3 regions of the Mesorhizobium sp. WSM4808 genome follow, and region 1 is predicted to be linked to each of the others. Evidence: predicted binding sites of a transcription regulator. Region 1 holds the regulator's gene; each other region holds the start of a gene.

The links. The regulator PhoB, encoded in region 1, activates phosphate uptake and scavenging genes when phosphate is short. The targets are predictions, from matches to a motif close to TGTCATNNANCTGTCAT.
Positions count from the first base shown of each region.
Region 2: the regulator PhoB is predicted to act here: its motif matches at 2,303-2,319, upstream of olsB (l-ornithine N(alpha)-acyltransferase).
Region 3: the regulator PhoB is predicted to act here: its motif matches at 1,887-1,903, upstream of AC0L2U_RS09660 (ceramide glucosyltransferase).

Region 1 covers NZ_JBVVQX010000010.1:209,554-213,714, reverse strand. The annotation lists gene xylF (D-xylose ABC transporter substrate-binding protein) at 1-499, opposite strand, end outside; gene AC0L2U_RS19775 (ROK family protein) at 770-2,017, shown strand; gene phoB (phosphate regulon transcriptional regulator PhoB) at 2,034-2,723, opposite strand; gene phoU (phosphate signaling complex protein PhoU) at 2,740-3,447, opposite strand; gene pstB (phosphate ABC transporter ATP-binding protein PstB) at 3,474-4,161, opposite strand, start outside.
Region 2 covers NZ_JBVVQX010000006.1:269,168-273,328, reverse strand. The annotation lists gene AC0L2U_RS13685 (hybrid sensor histidine kinase/response regulator) at 1-2,202, shown strand, start outside; gene olsB (l-ornithine N(alpha)-acyltransferase) at 2,383-3,258, shown strand; gene AC0L2U_RS13675 (trimeric intracellular cation channel family protein) at 3,343-3,975, opposite strand; gene grpE (nucleotide exchange factor GrpE) at 4,079-4,161, opposite strand, start outside.
Region 3 covers NZ_JBVVQX010000004.1:411,208-415,368, reverse strand. The annotation lists gene AC0L2U_RS09670 (BrnA antitoxin family protein) at 1-169, opposite strand, end outside; gene AC0L2U_RS09665 (hypothetical protein) at 186-542, shown strand; gene AC0L2U_RS09660 (ceramide glucosyltransferase) at 627-1,778, opposite strand; gene apaG (Co2+/Mg2+ efflux protein ApaG) at 2,012-2,404, shown strand; gene AC0L2U_RS09650 (Hsp33 family molecular chaperone) at 2,596-3,627, opposite strand; gene argF (ornithine carbamoyltransferase) at 3,738-4,161, opposite strand, start outside.

The DNA.
Region 1 (4,161 bases):
CCGAGAACAGGAAGTCGGCATTGGGATCGGCACCGGAGCCCTTGATGAAGACGTAGTTGCCTTCCGGCTTGACCTTGAACACTTCGCGGGCCTGCATGCGGCCGACTTCCTTGTTGTCGAAGGTCAGATAGAAGACGTCCTTGTTCTCGATCAGCCGGTCATAGCCGACGACCGGAATGCCTTCGTCCAGCGCCTTCTGCACGGCCGGGCCGATGGCCGAAGCGTCCTGCGCCAGGATGATCAGGGAATTAGCGCCCTGCGAGATCAGGCTTTCGACATCGGTAAGCTGCTTGCCGGGATTGGACTGCGCATCGGCGGAGATGTACTTGTCGCCGGCGGCCTCGATCGCCGTCTTCATGGCGGCTTCGTCGGTCTTCCAGCGTTCTTCCTGGAAGTTGGACCACGAAACGCCGACAACCTTGTCCTTCGCCTGCGCGACAGACGCGAGCGTCAGCGACATGGCGGCACCCGCCAGGATGGCGGCCGTGAATCTTTTCATATTATCCTCCCTGCGCCGCGTATGGCGCGACCAAACTGACCCGAGGGCCGGCACAGAGGCTCTATTTTTTCGAGCCTCGAAAAAATACTGGGCCAACGCCCGAACGCTGTCAACATCGATTCTGATGGATTTTGATGTCATTTCGAGTTTTTTTCGAGTCTCGGAATAAATAAATGACACGGCCTGCAGCTTCTGCCAGTATTTACCGGCGTCACCGACAGCGTTCCAGGGGCAGGAGGAACCGCGGCGACCGGGAGGATATGAAAGAACATGTCGGTCGGAATCCGCCACGACGATCTGCGCCGCCGCAACCGCGCCATGGTGATCGCGGCAGTGCGCCGCGCCGGACGGCCGTCGCGAACCGAGATCGCCGCGACCACAAGCCTCAGCCATTCGACCATCTCGGCGATTTCATCCGACCTGATCGTCGAAGGCATCCTGACCGAAAGCAAGCCGAGCGAGGCCGGCTCGCTCAAACGCGGCCGGCCGCAGGTCGGCCTCAGTCTCAATCCGGAAGCGGCCGCGGTAATGACCGTGGTGCTGTCGCTGAACTTCCTCTCCGTCGCCGTCATCGACTATGCCGGCCAGGTAATATCCGAGGAACAGCGCCGGCTGGACACGCTGACGATGTCGCGCGAGTCGCTGATCGGGGAATGCACGGCCATCGTGCGGCGCCGCCTGGCAGATCCCGATCTGGACGTGCGCAGCATCGCCCGCATCGCGCTGGCCATCCAGGGCATCACCGACACCCGTGCCCGCGCCATGCTGTGGTCGCCGATCACGCCGCACACCGACATCGCCTTCGCTGACATATTCGAAGACGAGTTCGGCATCCCTGCCATAATGGAGAACGACTGCAACATGATGGCGGTGGCGCTGCGCTGGCGCGACCCCGATCGTTACCGCGACGATTTCATCGCTATCCTTTTGTCGCACGGCATCGGCATGGGACTGGTGCTGAAGGGCGAATTGTTCACCGGCACCCATTCTTCGGGCGGCGAATTCGGCCACATGATCCATCGGCCGAACGGCGCGCTATGTCGCTGCGGACGGCGCGGCTGCGTCGAAGCCTATGCGGGCAATTACGCCATATGGCGCAACGCCAGGCAGATGGGCGAGGATGCAGAACCCGTTGCCGATGTCAGCGACGCCGACATGCGCGCCCTGGCTGCCGCGGCCCGCGAAGGTGACGGACCCGAACGGGAAGCCTATCGCAAGGCCGGCGAAGCGCTCGGCTACGGCCTCGGCAGCCTGTTCGCGCTGATCGATCCGGCGCCGGTCGCCATGGTCGGTGTCAGCGCCGCCGCCTTCGACCTGATCGAGCCGGCATTGCGGCAAGCGATTGCCCAGACCGCCGGCGGCCAGCATTCCAAATCGATTTCCTTCGACACCGAGCCGAACGAACTGCCGCTGATCCGCGAGGGCTGCGCCATGCGGGCGCTGATCTTCGTCGATCAGGAGATTTTTGCGCCGGGCGTGCAGGCGAGATCCGGTTTCGGCGGCAAGAACGTGGCGTGAGTTCAAACGAGGGAGTTCAGTCCTCTCGGATGGCGTATCCGGCCCCACGGATCGTGCGGATGACATCAGGCATACGGCCATTGTTGACCGCCTTGCGCAGCCGGCCGACATGCACGTCGACCGTGCGCTCGTCGATGTAGATCGTCTCGCCCCAGACATTGTCGAGCAGCTGGCTGCGCGAGAACACGCGGCCTGGATGGCGCATCATGAATTCGAGCAGGCGGAATTCCGTCGGCCCAAGCCGGATCTCGCTCTTCTTGCGATAGACACGGTGCGACTCGCGATCGAGCACGATATCGCCGACCTTTAGCACGCTGGACAGCACTTCCGGCTTGGCCCGGCGCAGCAGCGCCTTGACCCTGGCCATGAACTCCGGCGTCGAGAAGGGCTTGACCAGATAGTCGTCGGCGCCGGTCGACAGGCCGCGCACGCGGTCGCTTTCCTCGCCTCGCGCGGTCAGCATGATGATCGGCAGCCGCTCGGTCTCGGGACGCATTCGCAGGCGCCGGCAGAGTTCGATGCCCGAAACCGCAGGCACCATCCAGTCGAGCACCAGAAGATCGGGAACGTTCTCCTGCAGCCGGATTTCGGCCTCGTCGCCGCGCGTCACCACCTCGACCTGGTAACCTTCGGATTCAAGATTGTAGCGGAGCAGCACGCCTAGCGGCTCCTCATCCTCCACCACCATGATGCGTGGTGCGATCATCGGCTGGTCACCCCTGTTATGCCGCTGGCGCGGACATTGCCGTCTCGTCCTGCTTCGGACGATTGGCTGGCAGCTGCGTGCCGGTCAAAACATAGTAGGCATTTTCGGCGATGTTGGTCACGTGGTCGCCGATCCGCTCGAGGTTCTTGGCGCAAAACAACAGGTGCGTGCACGCCGTGATGTTGCGGGGATCTTCCATCATGTAGGTCAGCAGCTCGCGGAATACCGAGGTGTATTTGACGTCGATGCGTTCATCATTGTTTCTGAGCGTGGCAAGCGCAGCCGCGTCAGCGGCGGCATACTCGTCGACGACCCCCTGCACCTGGATCAGCACCAGCTGCGCCATCGCGTCGATCGAATGCGAAAGATCGTGCGGCGTGACGCTCAGCCCGACAGTGCCGACGCGCTTGGCGATGTTCTTGGCAAGGTCGCCGATGCGCTCGAGGTCGCCGGCCATGCGGATCGAACCGACCACCGCACGCAGATCGTTGGCCATTGGCTGGCGCTTGGCGATCAGCGTGATGGCGCGATCGTCCAGCTCGCGCTGGCGGGCATCCATGATGGCATCGTCGGAAACCACGCGCTGCGCCAGCGCATTGTCCGAATTGAGCAAAGCCTTGGTCGAGCCACTGACCATCGAGCGGGCGAGATCGCCCATGTCGCGGATCAGCTGGCTGATCTGCTCCAGATCTTCATCGAAAGATGCAACGGTATGTTCACCCATGATCTTCGTCCCTCATATGCCCGAGTTCAGCCGAACCGGCCGGTGATGTAGTCCTGGGTGCGTTTGTCGTCGGGGGTGGTGAACATCTTGTCGGTGGCGCCCTCCTCGACCAGATAGCCTAGATGGAACATCGCGGTGCGCTGCGACACGCGCGCTGCCTGCTGCATCGAATGGGTGACGATGACGATCGTATAGTTCTGGCGCAGTTCGTCGATCAGTTCCTCGACGCGAGCAGTCGCGATCGGGTCGAGCGCCGAACACGGTTCGTCCATCAGGATCACCTCGGGCGACACGGCGATGGCGCGTGCAATGCACAGACGCTGCTGCTGGCCACCGGAAAGACCCGTGCCAGGTTCCTGCAAACGGTCCTTCACCTCGTTCCAGATTGCCGCCTTCTTCAGGCTCGACTCGACGATCTGATCCATGTCGGCCTTGCGCTTGGCCAATCCGTGGATGCGCGGGCCATAGGCGACGTTCTCGTAGATCGACTTGGGGAACGGATTGGGTTTCTGAAACACCATGCCGACGCGCGCCCTGAGTTCGACGACATCGATGTTCTTGTCGTAGATGTCTTCTTCGTCGAGCGTTATCTTGCCGGTTACCCGCGCGGAATCGATGGTGTCGTTCATGCGGTTGAGGCAACGCAGGAAGGTCGACTTGCCGCAGCCGGAGGGCCCGATCAGCGCCGTCACCTGATTCAGGCGGACGTCGAGA
Region 2 (4,161 bases), on a different contig from region 1:
GCGCCGCCGCTGGTGCCCGAGCCGGAATTCTCCAGGCGCGAAAGCCTGCCCTTTCTGACATTCGTCGCCATCGTGTTGGTGGCCGGGCTGGCGCATCTGACCGGGGCACCGATCTTCATCAGCGTAGCATTGCTGGCAACCGGCCTTGCCGGCCTTGCCTTGCATCTGCGCGCCAGGCGGAGCGAACATCGCACCTCCGCCCTTCTTGACGAAACCACTGCCCGCAGCCGCGCCGAGATCGAGACGCTGGCCGACCGCATGTGGGAGATGCAGGAGAGCGACGAGCGCTTTCGCGGCCTGATCGACGCGCTTGGCGATCTCGTCATCCATCGCGACCGCGACGGCTACATCGTCTATGCCAACAAGGTCTTCGCCGATCTCGTCGAGGTCGACCAGCGCGACCTTGCCGGCAAGACCCTGGCAGAACTGGGCATCGAGGTCGGCATGGTTCCCGATGCCGCCTTTTCCGACCATGAGTGTCTGAGTTCCACCGATGTCTCCATCAGCACGCCGAGCGGGCAGCGCTGGTTCTCTTGGATCGAACTGTCGGTGCGCGACAAGGACAGCGGCGCCGTTTCACACCGCGCCATCGCCCGCGACATCACCGCCCGCAAACGCGCCGAATCGTCGCTGATCACCGCACGCGAACGGGCCGAATATGCCAGCCAGGCCAAATCGCGCTTCCTCGCCACCGTCAGCCATGAAATCCGCACCCCGATGAACGGCATCATGGGCATGGCCAGGTTGCTCGCCGACACCAGCCTGTCGCCGGAGCAGCAGACCTATGTCGGCGCCGTCTCGACCTCGGCCAGCGCATTGCTTGCCTTGATCGAGGATCTTCTCGACTATTCCAAGATCGAAGCCGGGCGTTTCGACCCCGAGCCGCAGCCGATGTCGGTGCGCGAGATCGCCGACAACATCATCGAATTGCTGGCAGCGCGCGCCTTCGCCAAGGATATCGGACTGGGTTGCCATGTCGAACCCGACGTGCCGCAATTGATCACCGCCGATCCGGGCAAGGTCAGGCAGGTGCTTCTCAACCTCATCGGCAACGCCATCAAGTTCACCGACAGCGGCGGCGTGCTGGTGAGCATAGCACGCGCACGCACCGAAACCAGCGACCGCATATGCTTCACCATCGCCGATACCGGTCCGGGCCTGCGTGACGCCGACCTGGAGCGCATTTTCGAGGAATTCGAGCAGGCCGACGGCACGTCGACACGCACCCATGGCGGGGCCGGCCTCGGCCTTGCCATCTCCAGGCGCCTGGTGGCCGCCATGGGCGGCACGATCTCGGTATCCAGCCGGCTCGGCCAGGGATCCGAATTCGTCTTCGAAATCCCTGCGACAGCTGCCACCGAAGCGCCGCAGGGCCACCAGAATGCTCTCTCGGGCAGACGCGCGGTGATCCTGTCGAAGAACGCCGTCGAGGCCGACGCCATCGCCCGCACCATCCGCGCCAATGGCGGAGCGGTCGACATCGCCACCACTGCAGCACAGGCCGCGCCTTTCGCCGCCGGCTGCGATGCGATCCTGGTCGATGCAGCGATGGAAGAAGGCGACGGAAGGCTGCTCAAGCGCCTGCGCCAGAGCGGTTTCTCCGACTGTGAGGCGATCACGCTGATCGCGCCGACCGATCGCGGCATGCTTGGCGAGTTCCGTGCCAGCGGCTACGCAACCTTCCTGGCCAGGCCGGTGCGTGGCGGAACACTTCTGCGTGTTCTGCTGAGCAGCCATGCTCCGAGCCTCGGCCCGCCGCCGCCGGAAAAGCGCGGCGCACCGTCGCTGCGGGCCGTCGGCAACCGCCAGCGCGGCCTGTCAGTGCTGATCGCCGAGGACAATGACATCAACGCCATGCTGGCCCGCGCCACGCTGCTGAAGGCCGGGCATCGCGTCAAGGTGGTCGGCAACGGCAAGGCCGCCGTCGAGGCTGTCACCGGCGCCGCGCACAAGGACCGCTTCGACGTGGTCTTGATGGATCTGCACATGCCGGTCATGGACGGGCTGGACGCGATCGCCGCCATCCGCCGCCATGAGGAAGAAAGTGCCGTGCGGCCGGTGCCGATCATGGTGCTGTCGGCCGACAGCCAGGAAAAGACCCGTCATGCGGTGTTGGCCCATGGCGCCAGCGGCTTTGTCACCAAACCGCTCGACCCCGAAGCGCTGGTCAATGCCGTCGAGGGGCAGGTCGTCGCGGCCTGAGCTTTCCACCGCCATTCGGCACAGGCGATCACTTAAACGTAGCCGGTTGATCGTATTCGCCAGCCGACGAAGTATTGCCCATGACGTCGTATCACGGTACTGTCACAATCCTGTTGCACCTACACCGTATCCCCGTGCCAAGAGGGATGGCTCGAAGGAGAATCACTCGTGCATACAGTTATGCCGGAATGTGACACTCGGCCGAACGCCAGCAGCGCCTTGCTTGCCGGACGTAACGTCGATTCCGTCATAAAGGGCGCTGCGCTGGGCCGTATAGGCAATCTTGAAGTGCGGCTCGCTCGCAACGAGGCCGAGATCGCGGCCGCGCAGGAAGTGCGCTACCGGGTGTTCTACGACGAACTTGGCGCCAGGAAGGACCTGTTCCAGGCCCATGACCGCCGGGACGCCGATCGGTTCGATCCGCTCTGCGACCATCTGCTGGTTTTGGACACCACGCTTTCCGGTCCCGAACATCGCCGCATCGTCGGCACATATCGGCTGCTGCGGCAAGAAATCGCGGCCACGGCCGGTGGCTTCTATTCCGAAGGTGAATTCGAGCTGACCAAGCTCATCGCCCGCCACCCCGGCCAGCGTTTCCTTGAACTCGGCCGCTCCTGCGTTTTGCCGGAATACCGCTCGAAGCGCACCATCGAGGCGTTGTGGCAAGGCATCTGGGCTTACATCAATCATTACGAAATCGGTGTGATGACCGGCTGCGCGTCCTTTCACGGCACCGTGCCGGCGGCGCATGCCGAAGCGCTCACCTATCTCGCCCACCACTGCCGGACGAATTCGGCCTGGGACGTGCGCGCGGTGTCCGGGCGCTATTGCTCGATGGATCTGATGCCGATCGAGGCCGTCAATGCCAAGGCGGCGATCGCCGCGATGCCGCCTTTGGTCAAGGGCTATCTGCGCGTCGGTGCCCGTATCGGCGATGGTTGCGTCATCGATCGCGAATTCTCGACGGTCGATGTATTCGTCGTGATGCCGGTCAAGGAGATCGGCGCACGCTACGTCAACTATTATGGCGGCGAAGCCCAGCGCTTCGCTGCGTGACGCTGGCGAATAGCGAATAGCGAATAGCGGGAGCTATCTCGCTCAACCCCTATTCGCTACTCGCTATTCGCTATTCGCTTCCTTTCACAAAATATCCTCCGGCCGCCTGCCGGGTCGGCTCTTGTAGGACGGAAACGACCAGCCGAATTTGAGCGCACCACCGCGCACGAGGAACGCCGCCGCAAAGCCGGCAAGGTTCGAGGCGAGCGGCGGCAGTCCGGCAAGATCGCCAAGCGTGTAAAGCCCGGCACCTGCAAGGGCCGCCGTGACGTAGATTTCGGGCCTGAGCAGCACCGATGGCTCGCCGGCCAGGAGATCGCGCAAAATGCCGCCGAAAGTGGCGGTGAGCACGCCGGTGATGACGGACACGACCGGCGAGCCGGTAATCGCAAGCCCCTTGGCCGCGCCCATCACCGAAAAGGCGGCGAGCCCGATGGCGTCGAGCCAGAGCAGCCACTTCCAGCGCGATTCGACACGATGCGCGCTGAAGAAGACCAGCACCGCAACCGCGGCGCAGACCAGCACATAGCCGGAGTTGGCGACCCAGAAAACCGGCAGGTTGAGGATAACGTCGCGAAGCGTGCCACCGCCTATCCCGGTGACGCTGGCCAGGAACAGGAAGCCGATGATGTCGAGCTGCTTACGCGAAGCCGCCAGCGCCCCGGTCGCCGCGAAGACGGCGACACCGGCATAGTCGAGAAGCGCGATGGCATTCATGCAGACCAGGGGAGTAAGGGAAGAGGAGAATAGGAGAGTATGTTTATCACAAAGCCGCACCGTTGGTACGCTCCCTTACTCCCTTACTCCCTTACTGCCCTAACTACGCATCCTTCTCAGCCTGCTCGTTCACCGGCCCCGGCTCAACCGGTGCTTCAGCGGCGGCGAACTTCGGACCACCCTTGG
Region 3 (4,161 bases), on a different contig from region 1:
CGGCCTTGAAGCGGTCGAGAACGTCGGCGTCGAGGCGTAGCTGTACGGCACGTTTGGGCCGGGCAAGCGGCGGCCGGCCAACCTTGCGGCGCGAAACGGCATCGGTTGGCTGCGCATCCGGATCGGCTTCGGCCGCAGCGGTGATCTTGGCATCTTCTTCGTCGGTCATCGCGGCAAGCGCCTTTTTGGCCAACGCCAAAGCGTCAGCACGTGACAGCTGGGGCGCAGCAGCCTCACGGCGTACGATCGTCTTAGAGGTTTTCGACATAGTCCGTAATTTCCTGCCTTGTGGCCTTGCGCAGCGAAATAACGCGGATGGCGTATCGTCGCTCGACATAAACCATCACATGGACGCCAGTTCCGATCAGACCGATGGCAACGAGGCGGTCCTCGCCAAAGTCCTCGCTGTCGTCGAGCCTGATAGCGGCGTTGGCGAAGTCGAAGGATGGTGCGATCGCAAATCCACGCCATGCTTGGCCCTGTTCGTCCTGGCCTTGTTTTCATCCCACTCGAACTGCATCGCCGCCGGTGCGTTCCCATAAATTATGTATACACAAAAATAGAGCCTAACGCAACATTTCCGTATATACGATAATTATTCCAGCGGTCAAACCTAGCTGACGCCTTCAGGCGCCGGACGGCGTCTCTTCCAGCTCGGCCGTCTTGGTGCCGATGGTCATCGCATTGCCGCGCCAGTCGACGGCGCCGCCGAGCCAGCCGCGTCCCCACATCGCCGGCAGGATCAGGTCGCGCGCCATGATCGCGGCGACCATGCGTGGCGACAGGTACCAGCCCTTGGACCAGGCCAGGGCGCACTCCGGAAGGTAGAAGGCCGCCAGTACGGCAATGGCGGTTGCCCAGAGGCTGAAACCGGCACTGGCTGCGGCAATCAGCGCAAGCACCAGCGGCACCAAGGCGCCGGTCAGGATTTCGGGTGCGAAGAACAGCGGGAAAGTGACGCGGCGCAGGCGTGCCCAACGGGCCTGACGCGACCAGATCTCGTCAAACGAGCGCCGGCCAAGCGGCTGCTCGAAGGGGGCGGCGACGAGATTGACGCGCAAGCCGAGGCTGTTCACCAGCTTGGTCGCGGCGGCGTCCTCGGCGATCTCGGCGGCCAGCGCGCGGATGCCGCCATTGGCGTCGAGCATCGGCTTGTTCCAGAGCATGCTCTTGCCCTGGGCAAAGCCAAGGCCGAGCGCCTCGCCGGCATATTGCCAGCGCGCCTGCAGCGTGTTGAGGAAAGCGCATTCGACCTCGGCCCAGAAGCCGGCAGGCCGGGAGCCGATCGGCGTCGAGCAGACAAGGCCGGTGCCGGACCGCCAGGCAGCCATCAGGTGCTGGACGTAGTCTCTCGGCATCAGCACGTTGGAATCGGCCAGGACGACCCAGTCGTGCCGCGCCGCTTCCCAGCCCTTGACGCAATTGTTGAGTTTCGGATTGGCGCTGATGCGGTCGTCGCCGATAAGCAGCCGGGCTGGCACTTTCGGAAACCGGACGATCGTCCTGTTTATCAATTTGACCACCGGATCGTCGGCATGGGCAACGCAGAAAATCAACTCGTAGCGCGGCCAATCGAGCGAGAAGGCGCGTTCCAGCGTCTCCTGCGTGAACGGCTCGACGCCGCGCGACGGCACGACGATCGACACCGGCCGCGGCTTGGCGGCCGGCGGCCCAATGGTGTGGCGCCGTTTCAGACGCGAAGCGGCGAGCACGATGCTGGCGAGATTCGAGAGGATGAGGACAGTTGAAAGCGTGGCGGCTATGAGAGTGAGTTCCATCGAGATCCGGTCACTCCAGGAAAACCGGTCCACAAGATGGCCGGTTTCAACAGTTCAGCAGAGCGCCCGAGTCGCGCATCACCAGTCCGCGCACACCATCATTGTCATATGTCACTTAAATGACATTCTTTGTCGGCACCTGCCCGCGAGGTCGGCCAGAGGAGGCTTCGGTCGGTTGACCTAACCGCACAGAGCGCCGAAAGTTCCGCTGGAACCGTTTTTTGGAGCCGCTTATGTATAGCGCCGTCACGCGCAACATCGAAGTGCAGGTCAGGCCGTTCTATCTGGAGGACCGTTCGGATCCCTCGGAGAACCGCTATGTCTGGGGCTATCAAATAACGATCGACAATCAGTCGGACGACTTCGTGCAGCTTCTGTCGCGCTATTGGCATATCACCGACGGCACTGGCCGCGTCGAGGAAGTGCGCGGCCCCGGCGTCGTCGGCGACCAGCCCGAACTCAATCCCGGCGACAGCTACCAATACACGTCCGGTTGCCCGCTCTCGACACCATCCGGCATCATGGTCGGGCACTACACGATGCGCAACCAGCAGGGCGAGACGTTCGACATCGCCATTCCGGCGTTTTCGCTGGACCTGCCGGGGACGCGGCGGACGGTGAATTAGCGCCTTTCTCCCCGTTCTACGGGGAGAAATGCCCGGCAGGGCAATGAGGGGCGGCACCGAACTCGTGAGATTATCTCCCAAGCACGACAACGTCTGAGTGGACACACGCGGCCATTCGCCAAAGTTCGCGCTGCCCCCTCATCCGCCCTTCGGGCACCTTCTCCCGTAAACGGGGAGAAGGAAAAACCCTGCTACTGAGCCGCGAATTCCGCCGGGTCGAAGTCATATTGCTTCGAGCAGAATTCGCAGGCGACGTGGATGCCACCATCCTCGGTGCTGTCCTTGATCTCCTGCGCGGAAAAACCCTCGAGGATGCCGCGGATCTTGTCCTTGGAGCACGAGCACTGGTCGGCGACCGGGACGCCGCCGAAGACGCGCACGCCATGCTCGTGGAACAGCCTGTAAAGCAGCCGCTCGGCACCGATCGTCGGGTCGATCAGTTCGGTCGGTTCGATCGTGCCGAGCAGCGCCAGCAACTCCTGCCAGGAATTGTCGACCGGGTCGTGGATCTCCTCGCGCGGATCGCCATCGCCACCCGGCAGGTCCGGGACGCGCATGCGCTCGGGCGACTGCGGCAGGAACTGCGCCAGGATACCACCGGCGCGCCACTGCTCGCGGGCACCGCCAGGACCGGGCGTCAAAAGCTTGGCCACCGACAGCCTGAGATCGGTCGGGATCTGTTCCGACTGGCGAAAATAGGTGCGTGCCGCATCTTCCAGCGTCTCGCCGTCGAGTTGGACGATGCCCTGGTAGCGCTGCGTGTGAGCGCCCTGGTCGATGGTCAGCGCCAGCACGCCGCTGCCGAGCAGCGTCTGCTGGGAAGTTTCGCCGGCCGCGACAAGCGCTTCCAGCCGGTCGGCGTCAAAACGCGCATAGGCGCGCAGCGCCGAGGGCGTGGAAAAATCCGCGACCAGCATGTCGACAGGCCCGTCGGTGCGGGTCTGCAGGATAAACTTGCCCTCGAACTTCAGCGAGGTGCCGAGCAGCACGGTCAGCACACAGGCCTCTGCCAGCAGGCGGGCGACCGGCTCGGGATAATCGTGGCGGCCGAGGATGGCGTCGAGCATCGGCCCGAGTTGGACGGTGCGGCCCCGCACATCGAGCGGGCCGACCTCGAACGGCACGACATGATCGTCGCCGGCATAGCCAAATTCGCCGAGTTTGGGGTGATGTTCAGTCACTTGATAGGTTTCCAACATGACAAAGCTCCAGGGCGCGGCCATGCCGCCCTCCGGGGCGCATGCGTCGAAACGCGCTTGATTTGCGTGATGCGGCGCAAATAGGCATCACACCCTCGCAGATCAAGCTCCCGGGGATCAAGCGCCCAGACACTTCAAGCGCCGAGACACCAGGCAAGCACGGCCTTCTGGGCATGGAGCCGGTTCTCGGCCTCGTCGAAGACCACCGAATGCGGCCCGTCGATGACGTCGTCCGTCACTTCCTCGCCACGATGCGCCGGCAGGCAATGCATGAACAGCGCGTCCGGCTTGGCCTTGGCCATCAGCTTGGCGTTGACCTGATAGGGCGAGAACACATTGTGGCCGCGGGCGCGATGCTCCTGGCCCATCGACACCCAGCAATCGGTGACGATGCAGTCGGCCTGATCGACGGCTTCCTCGGGCGAGCGGGTGAAGTGCAGCTTGCCGCCATGCGCCTGCGACCAGTCGATATGCTTCTGCGCCGGCTCACTGCCCTCGGGCACGGCGACGTTGAGGTTGAAGCGGAACCGGGCCGAGGCCTCAAGTAAGGAATGCAGC